DNA from 3 places in the Methylopila musalis genome. Region 3 is predicted to be linked to each of the others. Evidence: riboswitches for the same ligand, from Rfam matches in the RefSeq annotation. Region 3 holds a riboswitch; each other region holds the start of a gene.

What was found. Region 3 has a riboswitch for cobalamin ahead of ACFQ4O_RS13490 (TonB-dependent receptor plug domain-containing protein). Riboswitches for the same ligand answer to the same signal wherever they lie in the genome.
Region 1: linked by a shared signal. The riboswitch ahead of ACFQ4O_RS02645 (ribonucleoside-diphosphate reductase subunit alpha) and the one ahead of ACFQ4O_RS13490 (TonB-dependent receptor plug domain-containing protein) in region 3 are both predicted to bind cobalamin.
Region 2: linked by a shared signal. The riboswitch ahead of ACFQ4O_RS08535 (TonB-dependent receptor) and the one ahead of ACFQ4O_RS13490 (TonB-dependent receptor plug domain-containing protein) in region 3 are both predicted to bind cobalamin.

Annotation. Positions count from the first base shown of each region.
Region 1 is NZ_JBHTMX010000008.1:19,126-23,567, forward strand. Features, by position in the region: gene ACFQ4O_RS02645 (ribonucleoside-diphosphate reductase subunit alpha) at 1-1,801, opposite strand, end outside; cobalamin riboswitch at 1,921-2,131, opposite strand; gene ACFQ4O_RS02650 (short-chain fatty acyl-CoA regulator family protein) at 2,207-3,625, opposite strand; gene aceA (isocitrate lyase) at 3,787-4,442, shown strand, end outside.
Region 2 is NZ_JBHTMX010000057.1:1,358-5,799, forward strand. Features, by position in the region: gene ACFQ4O_RS08530 (ABC transporter ATP-binding protein) at 1-621, opposite strand, end outside; gene ACFQ4O_RS08535 (TonB-dependent receptor) at 627-2,777, opposite strand; cobalamin riboswitch at 2,953-3,149, opposite strand; gene ACFQ4O_RS08540 (transporter) at 3,264-4,115, opposite strand; gene ACFQ4O_RS08545 (ABC transporter ATP-binding protein) at 4,253-4,442, opposite strand, start outside.
Region 3 is NZ_JBHTMX010000153.1:212-4,653, reverse strand. Features, by position in the region: gene ACFQ4O_RS13490 (TonB-dependent receptor plug domain-containing protein) at 1-1,962, opposite strand, end outside; cobalamin riboswitch at 2,089-2,288, opposite strand; gene ACFQ4O_RS13485 (nucleotidyltransferase domain-containing protein) at 2,378-3,223, opposite strand; gene ACFQ4O_RS13480 (RNA polymerase sigma factor) at 3,448-3,963, shown strand.

The DNA of each region.
Region 1 (4,442 bases), on a different contig from region 3:
TGCAGACCGCGACCTCGTCGTCCGAGGTGTTGAGCGTGATCTCGGTGCAGAGGTTCGAGGAATGCACCACGCCGACATGGCCCTGCGGCGAGCGGATGTTGCAGGGGTCCTTGAAGGTGATCCAGGGGTGCCCGGTCTCGAACAGCATGGTGAGCATGCGCCGCCACAGGTCAAGCGCCCGCATCGACTTGTGGACCTTGAGCTCGCCGCGGGCGGCCTTGGCCTCGTAGGCCTCGTAGGCAGCCTTGAACGCCGGGCCGTAGAGATCATGCAGGTCCGGCGTCTCATCGGGCGAGAACAGTGTCCATTGGCCATCCGCCTCGACACGCTCGAGGAAGAGGTCCGGAACCCAGTTCGCGGTGTTCATGTCGTGGGTGCGGCGGCGGTCGTCGCCGGTGTTCTTGCGGAGATCGAGGAATTCCTCGATGTCGACGTGCCAGGTCTCGAGGTAGGCGCAGACCGCGCCCTTGCGCTTGCCGCCCTGATTGACCGCGATCGCGGTGTCGTTCGCGACTTTCAGGAACGGCACCACGCCCTGGCTCTCGCCGTTGGTTCCCTTGATGTGCGCGCCGAGGCCGCGCACGCGGCTCCAGTCGTTGCCGAGGCCGCCGGAATACTTCGCGAGCAGCGCGTTGTCCTTCACGCCCTTGAAGATGCCGTCGAGGTCGTCGGCGATCGTGGTCAGGAAGCAGGAGGAAAGCTGCGGGCGCGTCGTGCCCGAGTTGAACAGGGTCGGGGTGGAGGCCATGAAGTCGAAGCTCGACAGCAGGTCGTAGAACTCGATCGCGCGCGCCTCGCGGTCGATCTCGCGGAGCGAAAGGCCCATGGCGACGCGCATGAAAAATGCCTGCGGCAGCTCGATGCGCTGTCCGCCCGTGTGCAGGAAGTAGCGGTCGTAGAGCGTCTGGAGACCGAGGAACTGGAAGTCGAGGTCGCGCTCGGGCTTCAGCGCGGCGGCGAGCCGGGCGAGGTCGAAGCGCTCAAGTTCGGCGTCGATCAGCCCGGCGGCGACGCCCGCCTTGATAAAGGCCGGGAAGTAGTCGGGATAGGCCTCGGCCATGTCGGCCTGCGTGGCCGAGATCGCGCGGCCATGGACCGCCGACAGGCCCTCGGTCCGCAGCATGTCGAGCAGCAGGCGCGCGCTGACATAGGCGTAGTTCGGCTCGGTCTCGACCAGCGTGCGGGCCGCCATCACGGGCGCCTGCTGCAGCTCTGTCGGCGAGACGCCGTCATAGAGATTGCGGCGGGTCTCGGCCGCGACCGCCTCGGTGGAGACGCCCTCAAGGCCTTCGCAGGCCTCGGCGATGATCAGCGCCAGACGGCGTTCGTCGAGCGGGACCATCGAACCGTCGGCGTGGCGAACATGGAGCGAGGGCGTCGCGGTTTCGGCAGGCGCGGCCTTTGCGCGCCGGGCCTCGGCCCGAGCCTCACGATAGAGCACATAGGCGCGGGCGACCTTCTGGTGGCCGCCGCGCATCAGCGCGAGCTCGACCTGATCCTGGATGTCCTCAATGTGCAGCGCGCGGTCGGCGTCGGCGCGCCGGGTGAGCGTCGCGACAACGTCGGCTGTGAGCGCCTCTACCGCCTCATGGACGCGCCGCGAGGCGGCGGCCCCGGAGCCCTCGACGGCCAGGAACGCCTTGGTCACCGCGACCGCGATCTTGGAGCCGTCGAACGGCGTCACCGAACCGTTGCGGCGGATGACGTGGAACGCGGGCGCGGCGACCTTTCCGGGCCGCTCGGCGTCGGTGAAGACCGGCGCGCCGGTGGCGGCGCGATCCTGGGAGATGGAGAGAGACATCGGCTTCAGACCCCGAAAACCTGTTGGGGACGAGGCCACGCGGACGCGAGAGGTCGTGAGGGTTCCCGACAGGCGGGACGGCCGACCGCAAGCGATCCACCGGGACACCCCGCCCGAGGACGTTTCATTCGGTCGGGGCAGGTCTCCTGGCTCGCGGGTCAGCGCCGTCGGTCCTGTCTTCCCGAGGCTCTCGCCCCAGTGACGTTCGGTGGACCTTGGCTCGCCGCTTACAGTTGCGGGGGCAGCGCCGGCATCGCCCGAAGGCTCACCGGCTTCCCTCTTAGCTCCCGCATCTTGCGACTTGGGAGAACCTCGACGACTAGATATTGGGTCTGAGCGCCTGCAAGCGTCAATCCGCCGATGCGGTTATCCCCAATGTCCCCACGGAGCCCGGAGCGGACAGGCTCAGCCCGAGGCGTATGGCGCCACGCTGCGGCTGGCCTCGTCGATGACGAGCTTTCTTCCGACCGGCGGAAAGGCCCTCTGGGGGCAGCGTGGACGTTCGCACACTTTGCAGCCGGCGCCGATCGGGGTCGCGGCCCCGGGATCGGACAGGTCGAGGCCTTTCGAATAGACGAGCCGCTCCGCATGGCGGAGGTCGCAACCGAGTCCCACCGCGAAGCTCTTGCGGATGGCGCCGTACCGTCCCGCCGAACGTTCGACCGTCCGGGCGACCCAGAGGTAGGAGCGCCCGTCCGGCATCTGCGCGACCTGCGTCAGGATGCGTCCGGGCTGGGCGAACGCCTCGTAGACGTTCCAGAGCGGGCAGGCGCCGCCGACGCGCGAGAAGTGGAAGTCGGTCGCCGACTGACGCTTCGAGATGTTGCCGGCGCGATCGACGCGGATGAACACGAACGGCACGCCGCGCGCGTTCGGGCGCTGCAGGGTCGAAAGGCGATGGCAGATCGTCTCGAAGCCGACGCCGTAGCGCTCGGCGAGCGCCTCGATGTCGTAGCGCCCGGTCTCCGCGGCGTGGAGGAAGGGGCGATAGGGCATGAGCAGCGCCCCGGCGTAGTGATGCGCGAGCCCGATCCGGGCCAGCGACCGCGTCTCGGCGCTTCCCTGCGCGGCCTCGTCGGCCAGCCGGTCAATCGCCTCGCCCTGCTCGAAGTAGGCGAGCTGCGTCGCGATCTGAAACGCAATCTGGCCCGGACGCATCCGGCTCGACAGATGGAGCGCGTCGGAGCTGCGACGGAACAGCTTGGCGTCGGCTCGATCGTCGGCTTCGTCCGCCACGACGACCCGCACGCCGTGGCGGCGCTCGAGCAGATCGGTCAGCCGCCCCGCAGCGCTGGCCCCGAATGCGCCGAGCTCGCCCGCGAGGCGCTCGGCCGCCTCATCGAGCTCGCCGAAATGGTTGTGCCGGGCGTAGAAGAAGTCGCGGACCTGCTCGTAAGGGGTAAGGGGCGCGAGGCCTGCCGCTTCGGCTCCCGGCGACAGCCCCGCGGCGAGCGCCTCGGCCTGTTCGGCGGCGTGACGATAGCGCCGGTGCAACGTGACGATCGCGCGACCGACCGCCGGCATCGCGCCTGCGATCTCCCGAAGCTCGCTGGTCGACACCGTCTCGACGGCGGCAGGGTCGGCGAGCGCTTCGCGCAGGTCGGCGATGAGCCGCGCCTCGTCGTCCTCGGCGAAGAGCTGCACGTCGAGGCCGAACACGCCGTTGAGCTTCAGCAGCACCGGGACGGTGAGCGGGCGCTGGTTGTTCTCGATCTGGTTCAGGTAGCTCGGCGACAGATCGAGGGAGGCTGCGAGCGCGGCCTGCGTCATGCCGCGCTCTTCTCTGAGCCGCTTGAGCCGCACCCCCATGAACGTCTTGCGCATCGCGTCGTCCTTCGCGCCGCGCGAATTTGCAAACTTCGCAAATTCGCAAATTTCACTTCGCAAACCTTCGCTTTTTCAGTGGTTTTCTCGGGGTTTGCGTTTGTGAATATTGCGACCGTCACACGACGGCGCAAGCGCGCCTTTCGCTGAGGAAAGATCCGATGACCGCTTTCGAGAAGCTCGTTCCCAACACGCCCTCCGGCCGCTTCGACGGCGTCGAGCGTCCCTATTCGCCCGCCGATGTGGAGCGCCTGCGCGGTTCGCTGCAGGTCAGCCACACGCTCGCGATCTACGGCGCGAACCGGCTCTGGCACATGCTGAGGAACAGGCCCTACGTGCACTCGCTCGGCGCGGTCACCGGCAACCAGGCCATGCAGATGGTTCGCGGCGGCCTCGACGCGATCTATCTTTCGGGATGGCAGGTCGCCGCCGACGCGAACGTCGCGGGCGCGATGTATCCTGACCAGAGCCTTTACCCTGCGAATTCGGGCCCTGAGCTCTGCCGCAAGATCAACCGCACGCTCCAGCGCGCCGACCAGATCGAGCATGCCGAGGACAAGCGTTCGGTCGACTCGTGGTTCGCCCCGATCGTCGCCGACGCCGAGGCCGGCTTCGGCGGTCCGCTCAACGCGTTCGAGATCATGAAGGCCTATATCGAGGCGGGCGCGGCGGGCGTGCACTTCGAGGACCAGCTCGCCTCGGAGAAGAAGTGCGGCCATCTCGGCGGCAAGGTTCTGATCCCCACCCAGGCGCACATCCGCAACCTCGTGGCGGCGCGGCTCGCGGCCGACGTCATGGGCACGCCGACCCTCGTGAT
Region 2 (4,442 bases), on a different contig from region 3:
GTGGTCGGCCATGTCGGCGGCGAAGTCGAGATCGTGCAGCGTGGCGACGATGGTGAGGTCGAGCCCCTTCAACAGCTCGATCGCCTCCAGCCGGTGGCGGATGTCGAGATGGTTGGTGGGCTCGTCCAGCACCAGCAGGCCCGGCTGCTGCGCCAGCGCGCGGGCGATGAGCGCGCGCTGCTTCTCGCCTCCGGACAGCGTGGCGAAGCGGCGCCCGGCGAGGCCTGCGATCTCCATGCGCGCCATGGCGTCCTCCACCACCGTCGCGCCGCCGCGATCGCCGAAGGCGCCCGCGTGCGGCGTGCGGCCCGCCTCCACCATCTCCCGCACGGTGAAGGCGAAATCCGGCGGCGCCTCCTGCAGCACGGCGGCCACCCGCCGGGCCGTCTCGCGGGGGCCAAGCGCCCACAGGTCGTGGCCGTCGAGCTTGACCACCCCGGCGGTCGGGCGGTTCACCCGGTAGAGGCAGCGCAGCAGCGTGGATTTGCCGGACCCGTTGGGGCCGATCACCGCGAGCCGCGCTCCGGGCGCGAGCGCGAAGCTCACGCCCGAGAGCACCGGCGGGCGCCCCGGAGGTCCCCACGCCAGGTTCTCCACCTCCAGCCGGACGGGCGCCGTCACGGCGGTCAGAACCGCAGATGCAGCGCGACTTCGGCGGTGCGCGGCGCGCCGAAGTACCACTGATAATCGCCGCCAGTGTAGGCGTAGGTCTTGTCGGTGAGGTTCTTCACCCGGAGATCGAGCGTGGCGTAAGCGGTCGGCTTCCACTGCAGCCCGGCGTTCACCAGAGCGTAGCCTGGACGGCTGTACCGGTTTTCGGCCGTGGTGTAGGTCTTGCCCACATATTGCAGGCCGGCCTGCGCCTTCCAGTCTTCCGCGAAGCGCCAGGTGGCCCAGACATTGGCGAGCGTTTCCGGCACCGCGTTCGGAGTGTTGCCCTTGCGGCTGACGCTTTCCGGTTCTCCCGTAACGGGATTCATGACGGACTCCCGGAAGTCGTCATAGCGCGCGTCGAGGATCGTGCCGTTGGCGTCGATCCGCCAGCCATGGCCAAGCTCAACGCCGACCGAGGCTTCGACGCCGCGCGAGGACTGCTGCCCCACCTGCTGCGTGATGGTGGGGGTGTTCGCGTCGCGGGACAGAAGGTCGTTCTTCTCGATGTAGAACGCCGAGAGCGTCCACTCGACGCGGTCGTCCCACAGGCTCTGCTTCACGCCGGCCTCGACCTGCCGGCCCTTCGAGAGCGCGAAGTCCGCCTGCGACTTCGGCAGCGAGAGGATGGACGTCACCGGGTCCGCAGCCTCCGAATACTGCGCGTAGACCGCGAGGTTCTCGATCGGTTCATAGACCGCGCCGACGCGCCAGGAGATCGAATTCAGCGTCGGGTTGGACGTGTCGCCGGTGCGGACGTTGCGATAATCCACCTCCGGATGGTCGTAGCGCAGGCCCGCGACCAGCGAGAGCGTGTCCGTGACCTTCAGCCGGTCGTCGAAGAAGAACGAGTACTGGGTGGTGATCGCCTTGTAGTCCTTGCCGTAGGGGCTCGCGCTGCCGTAATCGCCCGGGTCGAAGCCCGTGGGCGGCAGCGACGGGTTGAGGTCCGGATTGCCGTAGCCGCCGTTGTTCAGGCGGCGGAAGTCGAACCGGTTGACGTCGAAACCGACCACCGCCTCGTTCGCCATGCCGAACAGCTCGGTGCGGATGGTGGCGTCGGCGCGGGCGCCGATCTGCTCCTGCTCTTGCTTGATCGCGATGAAGCTCGAGCGGTCGATCAGGCCGGTCCCCGCGTTCCATGTGTAGCCCTCGGCGTTGCGCCACAGGCGGTTGGCGGTGACGTAATAGGCGGTCGCCCGCAGCGTCACGGTCTCGTTCGGCGTCCACTCCGCCTTGAGCTGGGTGATGGTGTCGTTGAAGCGGATCACGCCGTCGCGGACGTTGTAGTTCTCGCCGATCCAGTCCGTCTCCACATTGCCGGCGCCCTTCAGCGGCGTGCCGAAATAGCGGCTCGGCTGATTGTGACCGCCGTCATGCGTCAGGGTGACGGAGAGCTCGTCCGTCGGCCGCCAGTTCAGCGCGCCGGAAAAGGCGAGGTTCTTGTGGTCGCCCCGGTCCATCCAGCCGTCGCCGCGATTGCCGACCACGTCGAAGCTGTAGGCGAACCTGTCGTTGATCGGCCCGGCGCTGCCGGCGGCGAGGCCCACCTGTCCGTCCGTTCCCACCACCATGCGGGCCTCGTTGCGGCGCTCGTCGGTGAGGGGCTTCTTCGGGATGATGTTGATGGCGCCGCCGACGGCGCCCTCGCCGTAGAGCACCGAGGCCGGGCCGCGCAGCACCTCGATCCGGTCCACGGTCCAGGTGTCGAACGGGAAAGTGACGGTGCCCTGGCCCGGATAGAGCCGCACGCCGTCATAGAGCGTGGTGACCGAGTTCACGCCGGTGAAGCCGCGCGACGAATAGGCGCCGAAGCCGTTGCCCGGCGTGCCGATGAAGCTGAAGCCGGCCGCGTTCTGGGTCACGGCTTCGGCGATGGAGGACTGGCCCCGGTCGCGGACCACGTCGCCGGAGACCACGTCCACGCTCGCCGGCGTCTCCAGCGGCGTCAGGCCAAGCCGGCTGCCGGCGTTGGTCTTCACGGACAGGTTCGGGCCGGGCGCGACCGTGGCGCCCGCGCCGCTGACGGTGATCTCGTCGAGCGCCACCGGGCTGTCGGGCGCTTGCGCGCGGGCCGGCGCGGCGAGGGCTGCGGCGCAGCAGGCGCCGAGCAGCGCGGCGCGCAAGGACGAGGGTGCCGGGACGGCGCGTAACGGCAGACGTGAGGAATCAGGCATCGGGACCCCGAGCGGGACGAGTGGCGCGTCACCGCGAACTGGAAGTCGTCCCGAGCGTCACGCGCCTTTCGACGCGCCCGACGGTTCGCCCACCATCGGTGCACCCCGCCCGACGCGTTCGCGTGTAACCACACGGCTGACGGCAGGTCTCCTGGCTCGCGGGTCAGTGCGCGTTCGTCGCCTTCCCAGACCCGTGAGGGTCCAGTGGCCGATGACGACGCGCTCGCCGCTTACAGTTGCGGGGGCAGCCGCGGCTTCGGGCCGAAGCCCGCACCGCGTTCCCTTTTGATCCCCGAAGGGAACCGTCCCCGCCCAATTACGGCGCTGCGGCGCCGAAGGCAAGGCGGTTTCGGGTCACGGCTCCGCGTCCTTGGTTGTGGACGGCGCGGCCATTGGTCGAGGGGCCCGCTCCTCGCGGTCGGGCCCCTCCCGTCCTCAGTACTTGACGACCAGCGGGGCCTCGGCCTTGGCCGGGGTCCACAGCGGGAAGCTGAGGTTGGTCCAGAGGATCGTGTCCTTGAAGCCGCGATTCTTCGAATAGACGTCGCGGGTCAGCTTCACGTTCAGGTTGGCGCCGCCGAAGTCGTAGCCCACGAGGCCGCCGATCGCGAACTGGGACTGCTTGCCGTACCAGGAGACCGGCTTGCTCACATCCGCCGAGAAATGCGCCACCGGGCCGATCTCGAACTTGCCGAACTTCTTGGTCGCGGTGAGGTCAGCGATCACGTAGTTCGGCGCGAAGTCGTCGCGGTCGTCGCCCACCGGCGTGCCGAACATGAAGTTGCCGGTGAGGTTCCAGCCGTCGCCGAGATAGCTCGCGCCGACGCGGTGCTCGATGGTGCCGTAGTCGAGCGAGAGCGTGTCGCCCTGCGGGATGTAGCCGCCGAGGCGGTAGCCCACATAGAGGTCGTTTCCGAGGTCCCAGCTCAGCTGGGCCGCGAAATAGGTGTTGAACAGGCCGAACTCGCTGCCCGCGCCCTCGATCGAGATGTCGGCGATGGTCGGGGCGGCGATCCCGCCGATGTCCGCGCCGAGAAATTTGGCGCCGGTCTGCCAGAAGAAGAAGAACGTGTTGTAGTTCGAGCGGATGTCGACGCCGCCCACCTCCCGGAAGCCGGAATAGGTCTGGTTGAGGTAGTAGAGCCCCTCCGGCGCCACGGCCCAGACCGGGATGCCGGTGGTGTAGCCCGGCGCCGAGGTGCCGGCCGCGCCGGCGGGCGTGGCGGCGAGCGCCAGTCCGGCGGCCGCGGCCGCGGCCGCGCATTTCATGGTCATGCAGATCGTCATCGCGTCAGTCTCCCCGAGGGCGCCCGCCATAGCGGGCCGTTGGGCGCGCGAGCTTCCTTCCGCCGGAACGAGGCCCCGGCGGCCGCACCGCTCTTGCGCTGGATGACGGCGCCGGATCGGTCCCGGCGCCGGATGCGTCAGGCCGCGGCCTCGGGCGGCGCGGCGAAGGCCAGCCGGCCCTTCTCCATGTGAAGGACCCGGTCGGCCAGATCGGTCATGAACTTGAGGTTCTGCTCCACCAGCAGGATCGAGAGCCCGAGCTCCCGCCGAAGCGTCAGCAGCGTCTCCACGATCTCGTCGCGGATCGAGGGCTGGATGCCCTCCGTG
Region 3 (4,442 bases):
CTCCTCGTACCGCCTGTCGAACAGGTTCTCGACCCGGCCGTAGACCTCGGCGTTGGGGTGGATCTTGTAGGCCGCGCCCAGGTTGACCAGCGTGTAGGCTTTCAGCGGCCGGAGCGTGCGGGCGTAGGTGACGGCGTCGAAGGCGTAGTCCTTCTGTTTGCCGTTGTAGATCACGCCGAGGTTCACGTTGGCCCGGTCGTCGAGGAAGGCGTAGTTGACGTTGAGGTTGCCGACGTTGCGCGGCCGGCGGACCAGCTCGACGCCGGTCGGATCCTCGCCGTCCGAATAGGTGTAGGCCGCGCGCACGCTGAGCCCGTCGATCGGGCGCAGGGTGACGCCGAGCTCCACGCCCTTGATCCGCGACGTGCCGTCGAGGTTGATCGGCGTGGTCACATAGGCGCCGCTCGGGGTCTGGGAGCTGCGCGATGAGATCAGGTCGCTGACGCGCTGCCGGAAATAGGTCGCCTCGACGGTGACGCGGTCGTCCCAGAACGGCTGGTCGACGCCGATGTCCCAGCCGCGGGTCTTCTCCGGGCTGAGCGCGGCGTTGCCGACGTAATTGCCGTAGAAACCGAAAAGCTCGAGGATCGTCGGGTTCTTCACGCCGGTGCCGAAGGAGGCGCGGAGCTTGGTCTTGGTGGCGTCGAACGTGTAGGCGGAGGCGAGACGGTAGGTGGTCTCGTCCCGGAAGCGCTCGTTGAAGTCGTGCCGCACGCTTCCGGTGACGAACAGGTTCTGGAACAGCCCGAGCTGGTACTGCCCCACGACGCCGGTGTTGGTGATGGAGCGTCGCACCGGCCCCTGACCGCCGAACTCCGGCGCCTGCCACTTGCTCTTGCTGACCACGTGGTCGCGCTGGGTGTCGGCGCCGAAGGTCAGCACATGGCTCGCCGGCAGGCCGCCTTCGGTCGAGAAGCGGTAGTTGGTCTGGTAGTCGAGCTTCACCGTCTCGCCCACCGTGGACGAGCTGCGCCGGTCGTCGGCCTCGTAGTTCCGGCGGTCCTGATGGGTGTGGGACAGGCCGAGCACGTGGTCCCAGGCGCCGTCGAGCAGCGTGGCCTTGCCCTGCACCCGCCCGAAGAACTGCTTTCCGCGCTCGTAATCGCCGGACTCCACCGCCGCCGCGTAAGGAAAGCCCTGCGCCGCGCCAAAGTTGTCGCGATCGGCCCGGAAGCTGGTGTAGCGGGCGACGCCGGTCAGCTCGAACATCTCGCTCGGCCGCACCGAGACCTTCGCCAGCGCGCCGCCGCTCTCATAGCCGTCGCGGTCGCGGAAGCCGGCGTTCCAGGCGTCGCGCTTCTTGGCGACGGAGATCCCGTCGGCGTGGAACAGCTGGGTCGCGAACAGGTAGTCGTAGGCCTCGGTCCCGCCGGACACGGCGGCCGAGCCGTTGAGCGTCCCGAACGATCCGCCCTCGACCTGGCCGCGGAAGGACGGCTTGCCGTCGCCCCGGCGGGTGACGATGTTCACCACGCCGCCGGCGGCGTCGGAGCCGTAGAGCGCGCTCTGGGGCCCGCGCAGCACATCCAAGCGCTCCACCTCCAGCGCCAGCAGGTTGGCGAAGTCGTATTCGCCGCTCATGCCCGGATCGTTCATCTCGATCCCGTCGATCAGCACCAGCGTCTGGTTGCCTTCCGAGCCGCGGATGCGGATCTGCGTCAGCGCGCCGACCGGGCCGGTGCGGCTGACCGCGACGCCCGGAAGCTCGCGCAGCGCGTCGGACACCACGCGGATCTGGCGCGTCTCCAGCTCCTCGCGCGACAGCGAGGACACCGCGCTGCCGATGGCGGCCTTCGGCCCCTCCACCTTGTTGGCGGTGACGGCGAGCTCGGGCAGCGCCTCGGAGGCGGCGGGCTCGGCCTCCGGCGCATGCTGGGCGCGCGCGAAGGACGGAGACACGAGGGAGAGCGTGAGAGCGGACAGCGCGGCGACGCCGCCGTCGCGAAGGAGAGGAACGAGCATCGAGACCCCGGGCGGGACGAGTGGCACGTCACCGCGAACAGGAAGCCTCGCCGACCGGACGAAGCGCTCTACGCCCCAACCGATGGTTCGCCCACCATCGGTGCACCCCGCCCGACGCGTTCGCGTGTGACCACACGGATGACGGCAGGTCTCCTGACTCACGGGTCTGCGCGCCTTCGTCGCCTTCCCAGATCCCGCAGGACCCAGTGGCGGATGACGAGGCGCTCGCCGTTCACAGTAGCGGGGGCTGCCGCAGGATAAGGCCGGATGGCCCGCACTGCGTTCCCTTTTGATCCCCGAGGGGAACCGTCAGGCCGGACGCTATGGCGAAACTGTGGCCGCGGTCAATGCGACCTCGGTCGGTGACGCCGGTTCTGTCGCTGGAAAGCCACGGCGCGCCGGAACCCCGCGCGGGTCAGCTCCTGTCCGGTGTCGGGCGATCCCGCCATATATGATCCAGCATGTCCCGGAAGAAGCGGTCCGCCTGTTCGCGTTCCCCCGCCTCGGGGCGCGGAACGCGGGCGCCGAAGGTCTCGTCGGCGCGCCGGAACTCGTCCGCGATGAAGCCGATGATCTCCGGCGGCGCCACCGCGGCGCCGAGCTCGCGGGTCAAGGCCTTGCGGGCGATCAGATCGGCCATGATGGCGGCCACCGCCGGCGGCGGATCGCACTCGGCCATCAGGGTCTGGAACCGCATGGGCGCCACCGCCGCGTCCGGCCGCAGCCGCAGCCAGCGCAGGGCCGCCGCCGGCCGGACCATGTAGAACAGCTTCTTCAACGCGATCGGCTGGCCGTCGCGCAGATGTTGCTCCTGATGCGCGTAGCCGAGGCCGCGATAGTGGCGGGCGATGCGGTCACGGTCCGCCACCTGCTCCGCGAAGGCGAGGAACGCCGCCCGGAACCGCTCGTCCACACCATAGGCGATCGGCGAGGTCAGCCATTCGATCACCACGGCGTTGCCGTTCAGCAGCAGCCGAATCGCCTTGGCGAGGTCCCAGCCGTTGACGTCGAGCTCGCCCTCGATCGGCGTCTCGATGACGTCGCGCAGCGGCCACAGCGAGAGATAGCGCTCCGGCCGGTGGGCGTAGATGAAGCGGCAGTCGTAATCGCTGTCCGGCGAGGGAAAGCCCCAGGCCCGGCTGCCGCTCTCGATCGCGAGCGGGATCGCCACGCCGTGGGCGGCGCGGATCTCCGCGAGCCGTCGGTCGACGCCCGCGACGGCGTCCGCGTCCATGTCCGCAGGTAAGGAACGGCCGAGCATCACGCCTCCCGAGCGCCGGCGGCCGCGTCGCCGCCAAGTGTCGCCGCCAAATGTCCTGCCGCGTCGGCGCGCGGAAGTCCAGCGCCCGTGAGACGCCCACCTTAGAACCAGTCTAAATTATTGAATTTGCTATGGAATACGACCTTTCCTATAAGGACCCATGCGCGAGCGTCTGGGCCGTCCGTCCCGCCTCGCGCGGCGACGCCTTCACTGTTCGAGCGGCCATGACGTCCTGGCGAACCTCCCTCGGTCTGCTGTTCGTGGACCATCGCGCCCCGCTGGAGCGGCTGGTGGGCCGTCGCGTGCGCGACCGCGAGACCGCGGCCGAGATCGTGCAGGACGTGTTCGCGCGGGTGTGGCGGGCGGGCAGCGCCGGCTCCTCCGACGACGACCGGCGCATTCTCTATGCGGCCGCCCGCAACGCCGCGGTGGACCACAATCTGGCCCAGTCGCGCCGCGGCCGCGCCCTCGCCCGGCTGACGCCCGAGCAGCTCATGCAGGACGAGGCCGCCCCCGACCAGACCTTCGCCTCCCGCGCCGCCCTCGGCGCGCTCGAAGCCGCGCTCGCCGACCTGCCCGAGCGCACGCGGGAGATCTTCATCGCCCGCCGCCTGAAGGGCGAGAGCAACGCCGTCATCGCGGCCCGGCTCGGCATCTCGGTGCGGGCGGTCGAGAAGCATCTGGTGCGCGGTCTCGCCCAGTGCCGCGAACGACTGTCGGGCCATCTCGACGACGCCTGACGGCCCTGCCCCAGCCTGCGCCCTGCTCTCCCCGCCGCGCCGCGCGAGTGCGCCGCCGGGTGTTTGTCTATCATCGCGGGAGCGCGCAGCAGGGTGGGCGACGAAACGCGCCACCCTCTTGTCCCGGCCTTGAGCCGGGACCCAGACACGCTGGTTCCGCAGAATGAGCCTCGACAGCCGGGACGCCCTGCCCCCCACGTCGGCGGAAATGGGTCCCGGCTCAAGGCCGGGACAAGGAAGAGGGCGCCGCCGAGTGTTTGTTTATCGTGGCGGGAGCGCGCAGCAGGATGGGCGACGACACGCGCCACCCTCTTGTCCCGGCCTTGAGCCGGGACCCAGACACTCTGGTTCTGCAGATTAAGCCTCGACAGCCGGGCCGCCCTGCCCCGAGCGGCCGGAAGACGGAGCGGACGAATTTTTTCCCGCCGCCATGTTCGCCTTTCCAGCCGCCGTTCGTTCTGGATAAGGGAAGGCTGGAA